Linked DNA regions of Breoghania sp. L-A4. The protein of the gene in region 1 interacts with the protein of each later gene in a pairwise test. Links are inferred from orthologs where the notes say so. Each region holds a gene or a part of one and is shown on either strand. Other genes may lie near its edges. The genes, in order: groL and grpE.

What was found.
Region 2: the proteins of groL (region 1) and grpE interact in binary tests that used the Escherichia coli proteins (3 or more experiments, as listed by UniProt). The link is inferred for Breoghania sp. L-A4 from one-to-one orthologs.

The regions. Positions count from the first base shown.
Region 1 is NZ_CP031841.1:944,251-955,453, forward strand. What follows is about bases 4,476-7,429. They hold groL (chaperonin GroEL), read right to left. Parts: upstream 6,795-7,429; coding sequence 5,157-6,794; downstream 4,476-5,156. Other genes in these bases: D1F64_RS04435 (sugar-binding protein), read left to right, coding at 4,476-4,674; D1F64_RS04440 (SlyX family protein), read right to left, coding at 4,810-5,022; groES (co-chaperone GroES), read right to left, coding at 6,852-7,139. In the rest of the region: D1F64_RS04410 (mechanosensitive ion channel domain-containing protein), read right to left, coding at 1-578; D1F64_RS04415 (TfoX/Sxy family protein), read right to left, coding at 682-1,014; D1F64_RS04420 (acyl-CoA thioesterase), read left to right, coding at 1,171-1,551; D1F64_RS04425 (ABC transporter permease), read right to left, coding at 1,558-2,556; D1F64_RS04430 (ATP-binding cassette domain-containing protein), read right to left, coding at 2,578-3,318; more of D1F64_RS04435, read left to right, coding at 3,682-4,475; D1F64_RS04455 (pilus assembly protein TadG-related protein), read left to right, coding at 7,859-9,445; D1F64_RS04460 (hypothetical protein), read right to left, coding at 9,592-10,443; D1F64_RS04465 (hypothetical protein), read right to left, coding at 10,485-11,203.
Region 2 is NZ_CP031841.1:431,479-442,486, reverse strand. What follows is about bases 4,818-7,576. They hold grpE (nucleotide exchange factor GrpE), read left to right. Parts: upstream 4,818-5,758; coding sequence 5,759-6,394; downstream 6,395-7,576. Other genes in these bases: D1F64_RS02080 (hypothetical protein), read right to left, coding at 7,109-7,576; D1F64_RS02085 (trimeric intracellular cation channel family protein), read left to right, coding at 6,467-7,072; trxA (thioredoxin TrxA), read left to right, coding at 5,162-5,482; D1F64_RS24185 (PD-(D/E)XK nuclease family protein), read left to right, coding at 4,818-4,977. In the rest of the region: double-strand break repair protein AddB, read left to right, coding at 1-1,565; more of D1F64_RS24185, read left to right, coding at 4,456-4,817; more of D1F64_RS02080, read right to left, coding at 7,577-8,899; D1F64_RS02075 (DUF302 domain-containing protein), read right to left, coding at 9,075-9,461; D1F64_RS02070 (ornithine cyclodeaminase family protein), read right to left, coding at 9,541-10,503; D1F64_RS02065 (LapA family protein), read right to left, coding at 10,517-10,927; D1F64_RS02060 (integration host factor subunit beta), read right to left, coding at 10,991-11,008. UniProt on the Escherichia coli protein: Participates actively in the response to hyperosmotic and heat shock by preventing the aggregation of stress-denatured proteins, in association with DnaK and GrpE. It is the nucleotide exchange factor for DnaK and may function as a thermosensor.

The DNA.
Region 1 (11,203 bases):
CTGATGCCGATGGTGATATCCACGCGCCGTGTCGGATGAGCCGAATAGTTGCGCACGGATGCGCCCCAGGCCTCGCTGTTTGGCACGATGATCTGCACGTTGTCCGGGGTCGCCAGTTCGGTGAGAAACAGCGACAGGGACTTGACCGTTCCCGCTTCCCCGGCCACCTCGACATAGTCGCCGACACGGAAAGGGCGGAAGATCAGCAGCATCACGCCCGCTGCCACATTCGACAGGGTGCCTTGCATCGCCAGGCCGATGGCGAGCGACGCGGCGCCCAAGACGGCGATCAGGCTGGTGGTTTGGAAACCGAAGAGCTGCAGCACGGAGATGATTACCACCGCCAGCACGAAATAGTGGGCGGTGGACGCGGCGAAGACGGTGATGGTCTCGTCCACGCGCGCTGTGCGCCGGAGCGCCGAGCGGACGGCGCGGCCGATCATCCCGGCGGCCGTCCAGCCGACGACCAGCATGATGATGGCGTAAATCACGCTGAGGCCGTGGGTGGTCAGCATTTCGGCCACCGCGACCACCTGGGCGGCGACGAGGTCCTTGGTTTGCAGCAATTGGGATTCCATGGGGCGCTCTTCGGATCGTTGATCTTATGAGCGGACCGTAGCGGATACGCCCGCCATATCAACCGCGCGGGCGATGAAATCCAGGGCCCTGCCCGGAGGCATGCTAGCCGCGCAATGCGACGTCGAGCGCCGCTTGTGCGTATTCAAGCAAGGTGTCGCCATCGTCCAGCATGTCGTCGGGCACATGCACCAGGCGGGGCACGTTCACCCGTTTGCCCTGCTTTTCATAGGAGAAGATCTCCCCGCCTTCATCGATCAGCCGTTGCCGCAGGGTCTCGTCGGCCACCAGATACAGCCGCTCGCGCATGATCATGGCGAAATGCGTTCCCCGGCATCGCAGGCTGTAGCCGCTGAACATGCGGCGCGTGTCGAGCGCGCCCAGCGGCGCCAGGAGGTCAAACAGATGGTCGCGAAATTGCGGTGAAGGAGCAGCCATGTCAAGTCCTTGGCAATCCTTGCGAGACACCGGTGCCGACGCACGGGCGTCTGAGCGGAGCGGACGGGTTGCGGGCAGCGAGCGCGCCCGATACACCTTCAATCGCGAATGATTATAAGCAGGCGCGAAGAACAAAGAAACGGAGTGTATGGGGACATGAGCGACGAGCCGCGCGGAGATTTGACGACAAGAACGCTTGCGATGCCGGCGGACACCAATCCCGAAGGCGACATTTTCGGTGGCTGGGTGATGTCGCAAATGGATATCGCGGGCGGGCTTTGCGCCGCCCAGCGCGCCAAGGGCCGCGTCGTGACCGTGGCGGTGGACGCCATGCACTTCATCCGGCCGGTCAAGGTCGGCGACGTCCTTTGCGTCTACACAGAACTCGAGACCGTCGGCCGCACCTCGGCGCGCGTGCATGTGGAAGCCTGGGCGCTGCGGGCCCAATCCACCCACCGCGAGAAGGTCATCCAGGCGAGCTTTTCCTATGTGGCGGTCGACGGCAGCGGCCGTCCGCGTCCTGTGCCAGACGAATAGCGCCGCTCAGCTCCCGTTGTCGCGGCGCCTGAGCCGGTCGAAGGCGACGGCCAGAATGATGAAGCTGCCGACGAAGGATCCTTGCCAGAAGGTGGAGATGCCGAGCAGGATGAGGCTGTTGCGGATCACCTCGATCAGCGCCGCGCCGACGACCGCGCCGAATGCCGTGCCCGAACCGCCGGCGAGATTCGCGCCGCCGATCACGGCCGCGGCGATCACCGTCAGCTCCATGCCCTGACCGAGATTGGTGGTCACGCCGCCGAGCCATCCGACTTCCAGCGCGCCCGTGATTCCCGCGGTAAGCGCGGAAAACATGTAGACCGAGATCTTGATCCGTTTCACCGGAATGCCGGTGAGCACCGCGGCGCGCTCGTTGCCGCCGATCGCGAAGACGTGCCGGCCCCATTGCGTCCACCGGAAGGCGAATCCTGTGAACAGCGTCAGCGCGAGGAGCACGATGACCGGGTTGGGAACGCCGTAGGTCGAGCCGCCGCCAAGGTACAGCAGCAGCGGCTGGTCGGGGCCGAACTGATAGATCATCTTGTTGTTGGACAGCACCATGGCGAGGCTGCGCGCCACCGACAGCATGCCGAGCGTGACGACGAACGGCGGCATGCCGACCACGGCGATCAGCAGGCCGTTGACCAGTCCGATGCAGAGCGAGGCGCTGATCGCCAGGGCGAAGGCGATCCAGATCGGGTGGCCGGCCGCCATGACCACGCCGGTGATGATGGCGGAGACCACGACGGTGGAGCCGACCGACAGATCGATGCCGCCGGTGATGATGACGGCGGTCATGCCGATGGCGATGATGGCGACGAAGGCGAAGTTGCGCGTCACGTTGAACAGGTTGCGTTCCGTCGCGAACGTGTCCGTTGCCACCGCCAGCGCCAAACAGCACAGCACGGCCGCCAGCGTCACCCAGACCGTCTGCCGGCCGGCCAGCCAGCTCAGCCAGTTGGCATGCGATCGTTGCCGGATTGCGTCCTCGAGCTGCGTCGCCATGTTGATCCTCCCTCTCGGGCCTCAAGCCCGCTCGATGGCTCCGGTGATCAGTCCCGTGACTTCCTCGGGCGAGCTGTCGGAAATGCGCTTGTCCGCGACCTTGAGGCCGCGCCGCAGCACCACCAGCCTGTCGCAAACCTCGAACACATCGGGCAGCCGGTGACTGATCAGCACCACGCCGATTTTCTGATCCTTGAGCCGGCGGATCAGGTTGAGGACTTCGGCCACCTGGCGCACGCTGATCGCCGCGGTCGGCTCGTCCATCAGCACGATGTTCGGGTTCGACAGCCGGGTCCGGGCGATCGCTACCGCCTGGCGCTGGCCGCCCGACATGCGCTTGACCAGATCGCGCGGCCGGGTTTCCGATTTCAGCTCGGCGAACAGCGCGGCGGCGTGCCGGTTCATCGCGCCGTAGTCGAGGATGGACACGGGCCCGAAGCGCCGCTTCGCTTCGCGGCCCAGAAAGATGTTGGCCGCCGCGGTGAGATTGTCGCACAGCGCCAGATCCTGATAGACGATCTCAACGCCGTGTTCGCGCGCGTCCTTGGGGTCGTGGAAATGGGTGGGGGTGTTGTCGATGCGGATCTCGCCGGAAGACGGGCGGAAATTGCCGGCGATGATCTTCACCAGCGTCGACTTGCCCGCGCCATTGTCTCCGACAAGGCCGACGACCTCGCCGCCCGCCAGCGCCATGGAGACATTCTCGAGCGCCCGGATGGCGCCGAAATGCTTTGAAATCCCGATAAGCTCCAGAAGCGCCATGTCGCCCTCTTTCCCCGATTTTAAATAAGCATTTCCGCATTCATGCATTTGATTTGAAAAGCTTTTGCAGCACGCTTTTCCAAAGCCAGCGTCGTTGACGCGGCAACTTCATAATAGTATTATTATTAATACTAGCGATATCGAGAAAGAATTGACATCTTTCATGCATGACCCTGCGGAAGGCGTCCGGTTGGAGCTTTGGCGGGGCTGGATGAATGATGCCCGGGTGCGGCTGTGCGACGGATGGATCCGGCCCGGCGCTCCCGGACAAACGGCCAGGCAAGGCCGTGGCCATCAAGAGCCGAATACCAAAAGACGGTTGCGGGATTGATGACCACCACCGTCCGCACCAGGGAGGAAGACATGAAACGGGCATTCGCACTGTTCGCTGCAGTGTGCCTGCTGGCGTTGACAGCAGGCGCCGCCGCGGCGCAGGACAAGAAGATCCTGGCGATCGTCGTCAAGGGTCTGGACAATCCATTCTTCGAGCAGATCAATCTCGGCTGCCAGAAGTGGCAGGCCGAAAATCCCGACAGCGAGTACACCTGCCTCTATACGGGGCCGGCCTCCAGCGCCGATGAGGCGGGGGAAGTGCAGATCGTCGACGACCTGCTGACCCGCGGCGTTTCGGCCATTGCCATATCGCCATCCAACGCGCCGGCCATGGGCAATCTGATCCGCCAGCGGGCTCCCGACATCCCCGTGATGACCATCGACGCCGACTTTGTCGAAGCCGACCGGTCCCTGCGGGCCACCTATCTGGGCACCGACAACTACCTGATGGGCGTCAAGATGGCCGAGTATGCGGCCAAGCTGAAACCGGCCGGCGGCACGGTCTGCCTGCAGCTCGGCAATGTCGCCGCCGACAACATCAACGCCCGCGCGGCGGGGTTCCGCGACACCATCGCCGGCACCAAGGATGTGGACCGGCTCGACGGTCAGAACGGCTGGACGGAGATCTCGGGGTGCCCCGTGTTCACCAACGACCAGATCGATCTGGCCAATCAGCAGATGGCCGACACATTCACGGCCAACCCGGATCTCGATGCCTTCATCCTGGTGGGCGGCTGGGCGCAATTCGCGCCGCAGGCCTATGCCCAGGTTACCGATCAGGTGATGGACAAGCTCGAGGCGCGCGACCTGATCATCGTCGCCGGCGACACGCTGCCGCCGCAGATGCAGGCGCTCAAGGACGGGCGCAGTCACGTGCAGATCGGCCAGCGGCCCTTCGAGATGGGCTATCGCGCGCCCAGCGTGATGATCGACCTGATTTCCGGCAACCAGGTTGAGGACCCGCTCTACACCGGGCTCGACGAGTGCACGATCGAAAACGTCGCCGAATGCGTCGCGAAATAAAGCGCCGGAGCTGAAACCGGCGTCGGCACAAATCCGAAGCGCTTGGGGCGTTGATCATGCGGCCCTGCGCGCCTGCCGCGAAGGGGTGGCTCTAGGGCCGCCCCTTTTGGCGTGCGCGCCGGATCCGTCAGCCGCTCAGTAGTGCGGCGGTTTTGTCACGGGCACGTTGCCATCACCGAGATCGTTCAATTCCTCGACGTGCTCCACGAGCGCGGTCATGCGCCGGTTCAGCCGTTCGATCTGGCGCGCCTGTTCGGTGACGACGCCGTTCAGTTCGTCAATCGTGTGCGCCTGGTGGGCGACCTCGGTTTCCAGTTTTTCGAGGCGCTCGCGCGTGTCGTCGCTCATGCCGGGTCCCGCCGTTCGCTGGCTCGTGTTTCTCGATGTGACTTATCAAACGCGTACCGCAATGGGAACGCGAGCGGAAAACAAAAAGGGCGGCCCGAGGACCGCCCTTTCGATTTCGCGATGGACAGGACTTCCTAGAAGTCCATGCCGCCCATGCCGCCGCCCGGCATGCCGCCGCCGCCCGGAGCTTCCTTCTTGGGGAGCTCTGCAACCATGGCTTCGGTGGTGATCAGCAGGCCGGCAATGGATGCCGCGTCCTGGATCGCCGTGCGCACGACCTTGGTCGGATCGATGATGCCGGCCTCGATCATGTTCACGTAGGTCTCGTTCTGAGCGTCGAAGCCGAGGCTGTCGTCGCTCTCCATCAGCTTGCCGACGACGATCGAGCCTTCAACGCCGGAATTGTCGGCGATCTGGCGGATCGGGGCTTCAAGCGCGCGCAGCACGATCTTGATGCCGGCCATGATGTCGGGATTGTCGGAGGTGAGCTTGGAGACCGCACCCTTGGCGCGCAGCAGCGCCGTGCCGCCACCCGTCACGATGCCTTCTTCCACGGCCGCGCGGGTCGCGTTCAGCGCATCGTCGACGCGGTCCTTCTTTTCCTTCACTTCGACTTCGGTCGCACCGCCGACGCGCAGGACGGCAACGCCGCCGGCGAGCTTGGCGAGGCGCTCCTGGAGCTTCTCGCGGTCGTAGTCGGAGGTGGTTTCCTCGATCTGCGCCTTGATCTGGCCGACGCGGCCCTGGATGTCGGCCTTCTCGCCGGCGCCGTCAACGATCGTGGTGGTTTCCTTGGTGATGGAAACCTTCTCGGCGGTGCCGAGCATGTCGATGGTGACGTTCTCGAGCTTGATGCCGAGATCCTCGGAAATCACCGTGCCGCCCGTCAGGATGGCGATGTCTTCCAGCATGGCCTTGCGGCGATCGCCGAAGCCCGGCGCCTTGACGGCGGCGATCTTCAGGCCGCCACGCAGCTTGTTGACGACGAGCGTGGCCAGGGCCTCGCCTTCGACGTCTTCGGCGATGATCAGCAGCGGACGCGAGGACTGAACGACCGATTCCAGAATCGGCAGCATCGCCTGCAGGTTGGAAAGCTTCTTCTCGTGCAGGAGAATGTAGGGCTTTTCCAGATCGGCGAGCATCTTGTCGGCGTTGGTCACGAAGTACGGCGACAGATAGCCGCGATCGAACTGCATGCCTTCGACGACTTCAAGCTCGGTCTCGGCGGTCTTGGCTTCCTCGACGGTGATGACACCCTCGTTGCCGACCTTCTGCATGGCCTCGGCGATCATGTCGCCGATTTCCTTGGCGCCGTTCGCGGAGATCGTGCCGACCTGGGCGACTTCGGCCGAGGTGGAGATCTTCTTGGAGCGTGCCGTCAGGTCCTTGACGACTTCGGTAACGGCCATGTCGACGCCGCGCTTCAGGTCCATCGGGTTCATGCCGGCGGCGACGGCCTTGACGCCTTCACGCACGATCGACTGGGCCAGAACGGTGGCGGTGGTGGTGCCGTCGCCAGCGATGTCGTTCGTCTTCGAAGCGACTTCGCGCAGCATCTGTGCGCCCATGTTCTCGAACTTGTCTTCAAGCTCGATTTCCTTGGCGACGGTGACGCCGTCCTTGGTGATGCGGGGAGCGCCGAAAGCCTTGTCGATGACGACGTTGCGGCCCTTGGGGCCGAGCGTCACCTTGACGGCGTTGGCCAGGATGTCCACGCCGCGCAACATGCGGTCGCGGGCATCTGTCGAGAACTTGACTTCTTTAGCAGCCATGTTGACTTCTCTCTAAAAACTGTTGGTACGAAAAGGATCCGAAAGGGGCGCCCGCTGTTAAGCGATCACGCCCATGATGTCGGATTCTTTCATGATGAGCAGGTCTTCACCGTCGATCTTGACCTCGGTGCCCGACCATTTGCCGAACAGGACGCGGTCGCCGGCCTTGACGTCGAGGGCGACGAGCTTGCCGGCGTCGTCACGTGCGCCCGGGCCCACGGAAACGACTTCGCCTTCCTGCGGCTTTTCCTTGGCGGTGTCGGGAATGATGATGCCGCCGGCGGTCTTCTCTTCGGAATCAACGCGGCGGATGACGACACGGTCGTGTAGCGGACGGAATGTCATATCTGGCTCTTTCCTCTCCTGGAGCGCCCCTCTTGGGCGGCGCTGCCATTGGTGATGCCGGAATACGGGTGCAGGGATGTCCCTGGTGCATTGTTAGCACTCATTGAAGGTGAGTGCTAACTGCTGCCCCGATGTAGTTTCGGCCCGCGCTTTTGTCAATGCGGTGGATGGCGAAAAGCGCGCGTGGTGTGGAGCTGGGGCGCGATGCCGGAAGGCGAGGATGTGCGCGTTGGTGCCGCGGTGCGTGTCGGGGCCGCTCGCATAAAGCGACAATGCGGCGGACCGGCGCATCGCGAAATGCAATTCGTATTGGCGTCCTGGGAATAGGCGGTGCACGTTCACTTGCGTCCGTGGTTAACAGGACCTTGCTACAAAAGAGGACCCGCAGGCACCGTTTTGGAATTGCGAAGCGGAATTTCGCAAACCGCATCGCATCGCGCGCTGTGATGGCCGAAACCGGGGGCTTTCCAATTCGTTTGACTTCGTTTGATTGCTTGGCTTTGCGGCCCAAGTTCGTTGATTTCCGCCTGAGGTACGGACTTGTACGAAGTATTTGTCGGAAATATTGATGAAAATTTTAATAAACTAAAGAATTCGCATAAACAACTTGGAAAGGAGAGTGCCGGGATCGGGGTGCGTTAACAAAAAATGCTGGTATTGATTGGGGAAGTTGAGCTGGTGTTTCCGGCCACATGGAGCTTCCTACGATGTTCAATCAGATGTTCGCCCCGATTTTGGCAAAATTCCGCAAAGACGATCGCGGCAATATCGCGATTCTTTTCGGACTTACGATCGTTCCGGTGGTTTTCGCCGTCGGTGCGGGCATTGACATGTCGCAAGTCGTCTCGGCCAAACAGCGTGCGCAGATAGCGGTGGATTCCGCCGCGCTCGCCATCAACACCCAGGCGTACGCGTCGATCACGAACGACGCGATGACGGCCGCGGCCCGCGCGGAGTTCGAAGCGAACTTCAATGTCCGCAGCGGCACGATTGCCGACTTCTCCGCCAGTCGCAACGCGGATGGGGCGGTCAACGTGACTGCCGAAGTCAGCGTCGGCACCGCCTTCACCCCGCTGGTCGGCATCGACGCTCTCAACTTTGTCGTGCAATCCGAGACAATCGTCGGTGACGCCAGCTTCGATGTCGTCATGGTCCTCGACAATTCGGGTTCCATGGGCGGCACGAAAATCACCACCTTGAAAGAGGCGGCGAAAGACCTGACGGCGACATTGCTGGCCGTGAACGCCACAAGCCCGGTCCCAGATCGCGTGAAGATCGGTCTGGTTCCGTTCACCGCCTTCGTCAACGTCGGCGCCGACAAGGCGGACGCCGCCTGGATCGACGTGAACGGCCTGTCGCCGGTCAACGGCAACAACATGGCCACCAACACGCCGCGCCTGGATCTCTTCAACCAGATCTCCGGCGTCAGCTGGCAGGGATGTGTCGAGGCGCGTCCGTATCCCTATGATGTGCGGGACACGGAAGCTAGCGATGCGGTTCCCGAGACGCTGTTCGTGCCCGAGTTCGCGCCCGACGAGCCGGACGAGGGCGGTTACATTCGCTACGACAACTACCGCTCCTACAGCTATTCCAACAGCTGGATCGACGACGATGGCGGCACCTGCACCACCAGCGTATCGGGCCTGGGTGCGGACGCCCATACCGCGAAGCAGCAGCGGATGTGCAAATACGATGGCGCCTCCTTCAGCTCCTGGGACAATGGCGTGAGCCGGGGTCCCAACTATGGCTGCAAGACGCAGCAGGTCACGCCGTTGACCACCAGCAAGGATACGGTCGACGCCGCGATCGACGCCATGGTCGCCGATGGCTACACCAACATCCATCAGGGTGTGATGTGGGGATGGCGGGCGATTTCGCCGCAGGCGCCGTTTACCGAGGGCCGCGCGATGAACGATCCCGCCAATCCCGGCCACCGGCGCATCATGATCGTCATGACCGATGGCGCGAACACCTACGAGTGGAACGACAGGAACCCGAACATCTCCAAGTACAATGCCTATGGCTACGTGCCGGAGAACCGGACGGGCATCGACTACAACAACAATGGCGATGTGACGGATGTGATGGACACGCGGACCGGAGAGGCCTGCGCCAACGCCAAGGCGGACGGCGAGATCGAGGTCTACACGATCGCCTTCCAGATCAGCGACACGGTCACGCGCAACATGCTGCGTGATTGCGCGACCACGCCGGAGATGGCCTATCAGTCGGACTCGGATGCCGAACTGCTGGTGGCGTTCCAGAACATCGCCAAGGAAATCAGCAAGCTGCGTTTGGCGCGCTAGATTGAGATCCGTCAGAGAGCTGTGGTTTGAAGACCGTATCCCTGACAGCGCAACAGGTTGATCGACAAATTGGACATGCCGCGCCGATACCGGCGCGGCATGATTGATTCGTGGGCGTGTCGTCGTTTGGGAGGACGTGGGTGGTGTTACTCTTCGGACGTGGCGCCCGAAGCGTTGAGGGCGGCGAGCAACTGCCTGTTCAAGGACGACGCCGGGAAGATCCGGTGCAGCATGGCCTTGGGATCGGTGCCGAACTCCGGGTGCTGGCTGACGAGCTTCTTCGCAAGCGCCCGCCGCCGCGCCGTGTCGCCTTCGCCGTGCGCGACGAGGATCCGCGCCAGAAGTCCCGACAGCGTGTCGTCGTGCTCGATCAGGGCTACTTCCCTGCGGGCGAGCTCCATGTCGCCTTTGCCACAGGCCGCGAAAACGATCATCGTGTTGTACCAGGCGGGGTGCCCCGGGCTCATGCGGCGCGCCTGTTGCATCAAGGTGAGCCCCGGGTCGGCGTCGCCCAGCATGATCAGCGTGCTGGCGTGGGTGGCCATGATGTCGGTGTCGTAAGGATTGAGCTCGCGCGCGTGCCGGCCGGCCTCCAGCGCCTCGTCGCTGCGCCCTAGAAACAGCAGCACCGATTGCAGCGCCTGATAGGCGCGCGCGCTGTCGGGCGCCGCGGAGACCGCGTGTTTGGCCAGCACGAAGGCTTGCGCCAGCGACGCCTCGCGTTCCTGGTCGCTTTTCGCGCCGAAGCGCGCATTGTCGACATACAGCATCGGAAGCAAGGCGCGCGCCGGGGCGAAATCGGCCTGGTTGCCCGCCAGCGAGGTCAGGCAGTCGCGCCCGCGGGCGTTGATGTCGGGCGCGAAACGGCGCTGGGAATGGAAGGTCAGCAACACGCAGCGAAATCCTTCCGAGACCTGGGATGGATCGTCGCGATGGCTGGCCGCGTGGTTGAAGATCACGCCATACGGCCGGGCAATGGCGCTGGCGATGTTGCGCACGATCCGGTCTTCCGCCAGATCCGCGGCATTGCGGTCGTATGTCAGATCGAACAGAGCCGACCAGACGATTTCGTGCTCGGGGCGTAGACCAGGATGAAGCTGAGAAAGACGTTGTCGCCGGTGAAGCTGGCGCGGCCCTCGACGCGATAATCGGCCTCGTTCGCCGTCTCGCTCAGTTCCACCTCGGAAAACAGCCGCAAGGCGGCCGCGAGATTGTCGTGCACCTTGGCGGGAGAGAAGACGGCCGGCTGCGGCAGGGCGCCATCGACCGCGATATCGGCCACATAGATGCGTGGCAGATCTCCCTTGAAGAGCGGTGGATGCGCCGGTGCGCCGGGCGCGCCGGCGGTCTGCGAATCGGCAGGCGCCGCGGCGTCGGATACGCCGCCCGCAGTGACCGTCGCGTTGCCGCCGGTCCCGCCGTCAGACCGGGTGAGCACTTCGTCCGGACCCGGCGGCTCACCGCCGGGCTGATTGAACTGCGGCAGGAGCAGAAACACCGCCAGGCTTGCCGCGAGCAGCGCGCTTGCGGCCAATGCGGCCAGCGCCACGCGCTTGCGCCCGCTGTTCTGCGGCGCAGGGGCGTCGGCCGGCGCGGAGGCCGCCTCGCGATATTGGAATACCGGAACATACCCGCCTTTCGGCACATCGATGAGCACGGGGTCATTGGCGCCCGGACCGGCGTAATAGTCGCTGATCAGCCGGCGCAGCCGCGCCGCCTCCACGCGGATGATCGGGTCGGCGGCGGGATCGAACGAGC
Region 2 (11,008 bases), 510 kb from region 1 along the record:
AGCGCCTCGCCGCCGCGCTGCAGCCGCTGGAAGCGCTCGGCCGGCAGCCGGGCATTGTGGCCGTGGCACCGCTCGCCGAAGCCCATGCGGAAGCCTTGAAGGCGGTGGCGCGCGACGAGACAGGATCCGATCTGGCGCTGTTCTCACTGGAGGCCGGCGAGGCGCTGGCCAAGGCGATGACGGGCATCATGGAGGCGCGCGATGTGGGCCTCGAGATCCCGGCCGCGGACTGGCCGAGCGTGTTTGACGCGCTGATCGCCGGAAGCCCCGTGCATGGCGGTGTGGCGGCCGATCCGCGCATTCACATCTGGGGGCCCCTAGAAGCGCGCCTGCACCGGCCGGATATCCTGATCCTGGCCGGGCTCAACGAGGGCAGTTGGCCCGCCACGACCCGCAACGATCCTTGGCTCAACCGGCCGATGAAACGCGACGTCGGACTGGAGCCGCCCGAGCGGCGCGTCGGTCTCGCGGCGCATGATTTCGCGCAAGGCATGGGTGCGGACCGCGTGGTGCTATCGCGCTCGCGACGCAGCGGCGGCGCACCGACGGTCGCCTCGCGCTGGCTGCAGCGGGTGCTGACGGTTGCGGGCTCCGACGTGGCCGACGCCGCACGCGCCCGCGGCACGCGCTACACGGATTGGGCGCGCGCGCTCGACCGCGCCGCAGGGCCGCCCCGGCCCGCAGCCCGGCCCAATCCCAAGCCACCGGTCGCCGCCCGGCCGGAGCAGATTTCCATCACCTCGGTGGAGACCTGGATCCGCGATCCTTACGCGATCTTCGCCAAGCGCATTCTTGGGCTCGACCCGGTCGATCCGCTGGCCGCGAGCCCGGGGGCGGCGGATCGCGGCACGATCATCCATGACACGCTGGCGGATTTCCTCGCCGAATGCTCCGGCCCCTATGACGCGGGGGCGCGCGACCGGCTCATCACACTTGGCCGGGAGCAGTTCCGCGATCTGGAAGCCTTCCCGGAGGTGCATGCACTGTGGTGGCCGCGCTTCCTGCGCATCGCCGACTGGTTCATCGGCTTCGAGGCCGCGCGCAACCCACGCGTCTCGCGCCGGCACCTGGAGGTCGCGGGCAGCATTTCGCTGCCGCGCCGCGACGGGGTGTTTCGGCTCACCGGCCGCGCCGACCGCATCGACGAGATGACCGACGGCTCGCTCGCGGCCATCGACTACAAGACCGGCGGCGCCCCGACCAGGAAGGAAGTCGCAACCCTGTTCGCACCGCAACTGCCATTGGAAGCGGCCATGCTGCGGCTGGGCGGCTTTGAGGGCATCGATCCGGCGCGACCCGTCTCCGAACTCGCCTATGTGGTGCTGCGCGGCGGATCGACGCCGGGCGACTACGCCCCGCGCAATCCCGAAGAAGGCGGTATCGGCGATCTGGCCGACAACGCGCTGGCCCGGCTGGCGGGACTGATTGCCGCCTACGACGATGAGGCCCAGGGCTATCTGTCGCGCGCGCGGCCGAAATTCGAGGGCAATGTGGACGGCGACTATGATCATCTCGCCCGCGTGCAGGAATGGTCGCTGGGTGGCGACGACGAGGAGACCGCGTGATGGATATCCCCGTCCAGACCCGGCACAGCCAGGAGCGCGCCTCGCATCCGCAGGCTTCCGCCTGGGTGAGCGCCAACGCCGGTTCCGGCAAGACCTTCGTGCTTGCCCGCCGCGTGGTGCGGCTGCTTCTGGCGGGCACCGATCCGGCGCGCCTGCTGTGCCTTACCTTCACCAAGGCGGCGGCGGCCGAGATGGCCAGCCGCGTCTTCACCATTCTGTCGAGCTGGACCGCGCTCGACGACGAGCAGCTTGCCGACGCCATCAAGGACATGGGCGAGGCGCGGCCCGACCGGCGCCGGCTTGCCCGCGCGCGCCGGCTGTTCGCCGCCGCCCTTGAGACGCCGGGCGGACTGAAGATCCAGACCATCCACGGGTTCTGCGAAAGCCTGCTGCACCAGTTCCCGCTGGAGGCCAATGTCGCGGGGCATTTCACCGTGCTCGACGAGCGGGTGCAGCGCGAGCTGATGGCCCAGGCGCGCGCGCGGGTGCTGCACCGCGCCGCCGAGGAAACCGAGGCGCCGCTGGGCCGCGCCCTGCGCACGCTGATCGATCTGTTTTCCGACGCCAAGGTGGAAAGCGCGGTCTCCGAGATCATCAACCGGCGCGACGATCTCTACCGTTGGATCATCGAGGCGGGGACGCTGGAGACGGCGCTCGGCCAGCTTGCCGGCGCTTTTGGCGTGGCGCCGGGGGAGGGCATCGCGGCGCTGGAGGCGGATATTCTCGATGCCGCGCTGATCGAGCCGGAGCGCCGTCGCGCCATCGCCGAGGCCTTTCGCGCCGGCGGCAAGACGGACGCAACGAAAGCCGAGGCTCTGGACATGTCCGTGCTGGGCGCGGACGCGGCGACCCGCAGGGCGGCGTACCTGTCGGTGTTCTTCACCAAGTCCGGCGATCCCTACAAGGCGATGGCGACCAAGAAGATCAATGAGACCTACCCGGACATCATCGATCTCATGCAGCGCGAATGCGACCGGCTGCAGGCGTTGCTTGAACACCGTAAGGCGGTGGCGACCGTGGAGGGCACCGTCGCGCTGATTCATCTGGCGGACGCTGTGCTGCAGGGCTACGAGCGCGACAAGCGCCGCCGCGGCATGCTCGATTTCGAGGATCTGGTGGTCAAGACCGCAAATCTTCTGTCGAACGCCGCCGCCGCCCAATGGGTGCAATACAAGCTCGACCAGGGGCTGGATCACATTCTCGTCGACGAGGCCCAGGACACCAGCCCGCGCCAATGGCAGGTGATCAAGGCACTGGCGGAGGAGTTCTTTTCCGGAGAAGGCGCGCGGCCCGGCATCCGCACGGTGTTTGCCGTGGGTGATGAGAAACAGTCGATCTATTCCTTCCAGGGTGCGGTGCCCGCCTATTTTGCCGAGATGCGCCGCTTCTTTGACGCCCGCGCCCGAAACGCGCAAGCGACCTTCCACGACGTGCGGCTGACTCTGTCGTTCCGCTCGACGCCCGACGTGCTCGGCGCGGTCGATCAGGTGTTCGCCGACCCCGCGACCCGCGCCGGGCTGTCCCAGGACAACGATGCCACCGTGCACGAGGCGGTGCGCCGCAACGATCCCGGACTGGTCGAGATCTGGCCGCTGCTGGCGCCCGAGGAGGCGGACGCCGACGACGACTGGATGGCGCCTCTCGACCGCGCCGGCCCCGGCAGCCCGATGATCCGCACGGCGGAGCGCATCGCCGAACAGATTCTCGAGTGGACGCGGACGGGCGACGCCGGACCGGGCGACATTCTCGTGCTGCTGCGCAAGCGCGGCGGTTTCGTCGAGGCGCTGAACCGGGCGCTGAAGAGCCGCGACATTCCGGTCGCGGGCTCGGACCGGTTGGTGCTCAACGAGCACATCGCGGTCAAGGACCTTGTGGCTCTGGGCCGCTTCATCCTGCTGGCCGAAGACGATCTGTCCCTGGCGGCGCTGCTCAAGAGCCCGTTGTTCGGGCTCGACGACGACGATCTGTTCAAGATCGCCCACAAGCGGCCCGCGACCCTGTGGCGGGCGCTGGGCCGGGCGGCGCGCGAGGAGCCGAAATTCCGCGTCGCTTACGAGCAGCTGGAGCGCTGGCGCGCGCGCGCCGACTTCGTGCCGCCCTACGAGTTCTTCGCCCGCGTGCTCGGCCCCGACGGCGGGCGGCGGCGGATGCGCGAACGGCTGGGGCTGGAAGTCGACGACGTGCTGGACGAATTCCTGTCGCTGACGCTGGCCTACGAGAGCACCGGCGTTCCGGGACTGGAAGGCTTCCTCGCCTGGCTGACCGCCGCGCCCACCCAGGTGAAGCGCGAGATGGACGCGGCGGCGGGCGCGGTGCGCATCATGACGGTGCACGGCGCCAAGGGGCTGGAGGCGCCGGTGGTGTTTCTCGTCGATACCGGCGCCAAACCCGTGCACTCAAGCCACGACCCTGCGGTGTTGCCCCGCGCGCTGGACGACAATCCGCTCTCCGCCCCCGCGCTCGTCTGGCTGCCGGTCAAGGCGGAGCGCACCCAGTGGCATCACGACGCGCTTCAGGCGGTTCACGCCCGGGCGGGCGAGGAATACCGCCGGCTTCTGTATGTGGCGATGACCCGGGCGCGCGACCGGCTGGTGGTCTGCGGCTGGCGGCCGGCGCGCGGCGCGTCCGACGACTGCTGGCACGCGCTGGTGGAGCGCGGCCTCCGACCGGGCGCCCGCGAGATCCGCGACGCGGAGGGCGAACTCCGCGCCCTGCACTGGCAGCGGCCCGGGGCCTCGATGCATGCCGCCGCGGCCTCCGGGAGCGAGGCCCGCACGGCCGCGCCCGACACCGTTCTGCCGGATTGGGCGCGCGCCGCCGTGCCCGCGGTCGAGGCCCCCGCAGGCTCGCGCCCTCGCGCGCGCGCGATTTGCTGGCGGATGCGGACGGGATGGAGGAGCCGGAACCGCGCCACGCGCTGGATGCGGCGCTGCAGCCCGACCAGTGGGGCCTGGTGCGCGGGCGGCTGGTGCACCGGCTGCTGCAGACCCTGCCCGATGTCGCTGTGGACGAACGCCGGGCCGCGGCGGCGCGTTATCTCGACGCGGCGCTGGACGGCGCCTTCGCGGAGCGGCGCGAGCAGTTGGTCTCCGAGGTTTTCGGGGTTCTCGACGATCCGCGGTTCGGGGCGCTGTTCTCGAACCGCGCGCGCGCCGAGGTGCCCATCGTGGGCTCCCTGCAAGGTGCGCATGGGACGACCTTCGCGGTGTCGGGCCAGATCGACCGGCTCGTCGTGAGCGAGGAGGCCGTGCTCATCGTCGACTACAAGACGAATGCGCGCCCGCCGCAGGCGCTGGACGCCGTGCCAGCCGAGTATATCGCCCAGCTCGCTGTCTACCGGCGGCTGTTGCGCGACCTTTATCCCGACAAGCCGGTGCGCGCGGTGCTATTGTGGACGGCGACCCATGCCTGATGGAGGTTCCCGCCGCGCGGCTGGAATCCCTTGCCTCCGCAATCGCCGGTGACGAGGATACAGTTGCTTGACGGTGGGCAGTTGCGTTCCTACGTTCTGCATCAACTGATGGCGCGGACTCCCGGCGCCGGTTCAGAGACACTGATATTCCGGGCATCAACCCGAAACCGTTGAGAGGTTCAACATGACGACCGTTACAGTCAGCGACGCGTCTTTCGATGCCGATGTGCTGAAGTCCTCCGAGCCCGTCGTGGTCGATTTCTGGGCCGAATGGTGCGGCCCGTGCAAGATGATCGCCCCCGCGCTGGAAGAGATTTCCAACGAGATGGAAGGCAAGGTGAAGGTCGTCAAGCTCAACATCGACGAGAATCAGGCGACCGCCATCAAGTTCGGCGTGCGCTCGATTCCGACACTGATTCTGTTCAAGGACGGCCAGCCGGCGGCAACACAGGTGGGCGCGGCCCCGAAGGGCAAGCTGCTCGATTGGGTCAACGCCTCGATCTGACGATCACCGGCCTTCGACGTTCAGACCCTGGCCGCACGCGGCCGGGGTCTTGTCGTTTTTTCGGATCTCCCTTGCGACCAGTTGGCGTTCGACATGCCGCGCAGGGGTGTCCCGGTCTTGATTTTCGGACCAAAAAGCCTCAAATGCGCGTCGTGGCAGGCGCGCCCGCGGTGTTGCCGTTGCGTGCAGGGCTCTGGACGACGGGTCCATGCACAAGCAGGCGCGGCGCAGGCGCCGCAGACGATTTTCGATCAATCTGACGTTCACGGGATCACGATGACGGACGAGACCGACAAGATGGAAGCCGGATACGAGCCGGACACTGAACAGGCCGAGACGCCTTCAGCGGACGACTCCGGCGCAGGCGGGATCAGTGTCGAGGAAGCGGTGGAAGCGCTCGTGCGCGAAAACGCCGACCTCAAGGATCAGACCCTGCGCACGCTGGCGGAAATGGAAAACCTGCGCCGGCGTACCGAGCGCGAGGTCCGCGACGCCAAGCAATACGCGGTGGCGAGCTTCGCCCGCGACATGCTGACGGTGAGCGACAATCTGTCCCGCGCGCTGGAGGCGCTGCCGGCCGAGACCCGCGAATCCGCCGACGAAGGGCTGAAGGCGCTGATCGACGGCATCGGCATGACCGAGCGCGAGATGCTCAACCAGCTCGAGAAGCATGGCGTGCGGCCTATCAATCCGGAAGGCGAGAAATTCGACCCGAACTTCCATCAGGCGATGTTCGAAGTGCCCAACGCCGACGTGCCCAATGGCACCGTGGTGCAGGTTGTACAGACCGGCTACGTGATCGGCGAGCGGGTGCTGCGCCCGGCCATGGTCGGCGTCGCCAAGGGCGCGCCGAAGCCGGCACCCCGTCCGGTCTCCGGTGATCCCGGACAGACAGTCGACAAGACCGCCTGAGCATCGCGCTCACGGGCATGATATGACAGGGCGCCGGCGCAATCCGGCGCCTTTTTTATGCGGGGGTGGAGCATGCTGCAGATTCTGGATTTTGTCGGCGTTGCCGTCTTCGCGATTTCCGGCGGCATCGCGGCCTCGCGGCTGAAGCTCGACATCCTCGCCTTCATCCTGTTCGCGACATTCACCGGCATCGGCGGCGGCACGTTGCGCGACCTGCTGCTGGGCGCCCCGGTGTTCTGGGTTGCCGACCAGACCTACCTGATCGTCTGCCTCGGAATTGGTGTGGCCACCTGGTATCTCGCTCATCTGGGCGAGGCCTGGGGCAAGCCGTTGCGCTGGGCCGACGCGGTGGGGCTGGCGTGTTACAGCGTGATGGGCGCCGCGAAGACCATGGCGCTGACCGGCCAGCCGGTCGTGGCGGTGTTCATGGGGGTGGCGACGGCGAGTTTCGGCGGTGTCATTCGCGACACGATCGCCGGACAGCCAAGCGCCATCATCAAGTCCGAGCTCTATCTGACCGCCGCGTTCGTCGGCGCGTCGTGCTTCGTCGGACTCGTGGCGGCCGAAGCCCCGCCATGGTCGGCGGCGGTCGTTGGAGCGCTGGCGGCCTTTGTCCTGCGCGGCGGCTCGATCCAGTGGGGCTGGTCGCTGCCGGGCTATCGCGCGCCCGGCAGTTGACCCCATTCAGCCAAGACGCGCCCGCGCGCGGTCTGGCTATTGGCGGGTCTCAGGAGTGGTTGAACCACCCTGCACGCCCTTGAGCGCATTGCCGAAGATCGCCGCCGCACCCGCCAAGCCGCTGTCGCTGCCCCCGCTAACGACGGTGTTGGGCACCAGCTTGCCGACAAGAGCCACCAGTTCGGGCTTGCGTTCCAGCGACGCGAGCAGCTTTTCGAGCGCCTGCAGCAGCGCGACCCGGTCCTTGCCGAGGACTTCGGCCTGGGCCAGCTGACCGCGGGCGAGCTCTTCCAGGAACTGGCGCTCGGCACGGCCAAGCGCCGCGCGCTCCGCCTCACGCTGACCGGCGACCTTCACAGCAATCTGCGCTTCCACGAGACGCGGCTGTTCGTTCGCGGTGGCGCGCGCCTGCTCGGTCTCGATACGCTTGTTCTGCGCCTGGGTTTCGCGTTCATAGGCATTGGAAAGCTGATCGGCGAGTTGCACGCGCAGCCGCGATACCAGCAGTTCCGGCGGAATCGCCGGCTCGCCGATGCGGATCTCGCGGATCGCGACGCCCGCCTTGCGGCCTTCCACCTTGATCAGCAGTTCGATGGTTTCCTCGAGCGCCGTGCGGTTCTCGATCAGGTCGAGCACCCGGGTCGGACGCGTCTCATATTGCGGCGGCTCCATGAGCGTGCCGTCGGGATTGCGCAGCGGCACCCGCACGGAGGACCCCGCGACGTTGCGCACGATCGAGCGGATCGCGGGCGTGAGAATGCGGTTCTCGATCTCGATCAGGCCGCCGACCGAGCCGACGACAATCGGAGCGTTGTCCGGCGCCACCTGAACCAGCGCACGCAACTCGACCGGAATGTCCCAGCCCTCGACCTTGACGAAGACCGCGTTGTCGGCGGCGTTTTCCGGGACGGGCTCCACCACCTGACGCTCGGTCTGCTTGATGTTGCCCTGCTGATCAACCGACAGATCGATGATCCGCTTGGTATAGCCGCCCTTGTATTCCCAGGTCTGCACGCGCGTATCAACCAGAGTGACCTCATAAGCGTGCAGATTGAGGTAATAGGCACCGGGGAACAGCGATTCCTTCCAGATGCCGGCGCAACCGCGCGGCACCAGCGGCACGGACAGGGCGTCGCGCGCGGTCTCTGATGCTGAGACCTCCTCGCCGACGCAATTGGTGCCGGGCTCGGACACGTTCGACTTGACCACGCCGACGTGGCCGGCGGGAATGACGGTCGCCGTCGTCGTGTCATCCACGCGGACATCGAAAAGATAATGATTGATGCGGTAGCGCCCGGGCTTCAGGACGGTCTCCTGCGGTCCGCGATAGCCACCGTCGGTGCCGAGAAAGTTCTCCGCCACCAGCATGGCGCCGATGCGGGAATCGTCGATAGCGGGCGCGATGAACATGCCGTCAGGCATCGGCTTGCCATCCAGCGCGGTGAGCTGACCATAGTAGCCCTCCGGCACGGTGACCACGGGGAAACTCTCGACGTCATAGAGAACGCGGACGAAGGGAATGAAATGAAAGCCGGGACCGAGAATGCGGGCCTGCGGACCCTTCTCGCCGGCCACAGCGACAATGCGCCCCGGGGGCAATTCCTCGAACGCATAGATCCGCTTGAGATGGCCGACCTCATCGGCATCGACCGACACAAAGGACGACGACGCCAGCAGCAAAGCGCCGAAGCCGGCAAGCACAAGGCCCGCCAGGCGACTTGCGAGGAACCGGCGGAACGCATTTGCGCCCGCGGGCAAGCTCGGCGGCCGGATCAGTATCAGGATTCCGGCGACGCCACAGACGAGCCCAAGGAAAATTCCGAACATGTCGATGCCTCTGATTTCAAAAATGCTTCGTGAAAATCATCGAGACAGTACCGGCTCCAAGTTTCGAAATTGTTGCGCAGTTCACATTTCGCCGCAACCGCGGCGAGGTCATCGGGCGCGGTTGGCCCGGCACGGAACCGGACCAACGGCCTCGAACAATCGCCCCGCCGGTGCGTCAGACGGCGTCCACCACCTTGGCGAGCTTGTCGCGCACGGTGACAGCCACCTCACGCACCTCGGCGTTGTCGATCATGCTCATGGCGGCGGCGGGATCCATCGCCGAGATCTCGATGCCCTCGGCGCCCTTGTCCTGGACCACGACGTTGCACGGCAGCAGCACGCCGACCTTGTCCTCGGCGCTGAGCGCGCGATGGGCGAGGCCGGGGTTGCAGGCGCCGAGGATCAGATAGGGTCGAAAATCGACATCGATCTTGCTCTTCAGCGTTTTCTTGACGTCGATTTCCGTCAGCACGCCGAACCCCTCATCCTTGAGGGCCTGGGTCGTGCGTGCGACGACATCGTCGAAATCACCGGAAACGGTGCGGCTGATGTGATAGCTCATCGAAAACCTCGCGAAAGAATTTCAGGTATACGCGAGTGTCTTCGCAGCCCGATGCGGCCGCATTGCGACTGGTCAAACGTCAGGTTTTCAGGAACACCAGAATGGCGGCCGCCAGATCCTCGATGGCCGTCCCCACCGACTTGAAGACCGTGATCTGGTCATAGAAGCGCCGGCCGGCCTTCTCACCACGGCACAGCTCGAACAGATCCGCCGTGACGTCGGCCTCGGTGATCACGCCGTCGGCCAGCGGCTGGGTGAGATCGCCACCTTCCTCCAACGCCCCCGCGCGCGTGTCGACGAAGATCCGCGCCTTGCGCATGACCGCGTCGTCGCTTTCACGCATGGCCGGGGTGAAGGCGCCAACCAGATCGAGGTGCGCGCCGGGGCTCAGCCAGTCGCCCATGACCAGCGGCGTCCTGGACAGTGTCGCGCAGGAGATCACATCGGCGCCACGCACCCCGCCTTCCAGATCGCTGGTCGCGCGCACAGTGAGCCCGTCGAGCCCGTTCATGGACCGGGCGAGACGTTCGGCGCGCTCCCGGCTGCGGTTCCACACCAGCACATCGCGGATTGGCCGGACGCTGGAATGGGCGCGCATGAGATAGGGCGCCAGCGCGCCGGCGCCCACCAGCATCAGCTTGGACGCGTCCTCGCGCGCCAGATAGCTCGCCGCCAGCCCTGAGGCGGCGGCCGTGCGCCACAGCGTCAGCGCCTGGCCGTCCATCACAGCCAGCGTCTCGCCGTTGCGGCCCGACAGCAGCAGATAGACCCCTTGCACCGTCGGCGATCCGACCTCCGCGTTGTCCGGAAATACCGAGACAACCTTGACGCCGATGTAGCCGCGGTCGGAATGCGCCTGTTTCGTGAAATCGTTCCACGCCGGCATCAGGAGCAACGCAGCGTCCGAGCCATTGGTGCGTTCGATGGTGTGGTGGTGGCGGACCGGGGTCTCGATGTCGGACCGGAAGGCGCTGCGCAAGGTTTCCACGAGATCGCGGAACGTGAGAATGCCGTTGATTTGCGGGGCGGTGACGACTCGCATCGGCGCGCCAGTTTCAGGCGGCGCGCCGACTGTCGGGCGCCGGCAGGCCCGGCACTCCGCTGCCTTGGGCGATATCCTTCAGACGATCCGCCTCATGGCGCAGTCTCTCCGCCTCGCGCCGCTTGTCACGGGCCTGGCGGCGCCATTTGCGCTGCTTCACCCAGGCGCCGGCGCCACCGAGCATGATGCCGGCGAAGAGCGCGCCGAACAGCAGCCAGAACAGCGGCGCCTCGATGGCGAACGCCGGAGCCTCGGGAGCGAAGGGATCGAGCGACAGCACCACCGCCTGCCGGTTGGCCACGGCGAGGATAATCACGACGATCGCTGGCGGCACGAGAAGAATGATCTTGAGAATTCGTTTCAGCACCGCTTCGCACACCCGCTTGATTGTTTCCAGTTCGGCGCCAGACTCCCCGGCACGCACTCCGCGCGCCAGACGTCCGCCGAAACGGCGATCAGCCGGTCCGCGGACGGCCGGGAAGACGCCCTAGTCGCTGTTGAGCCG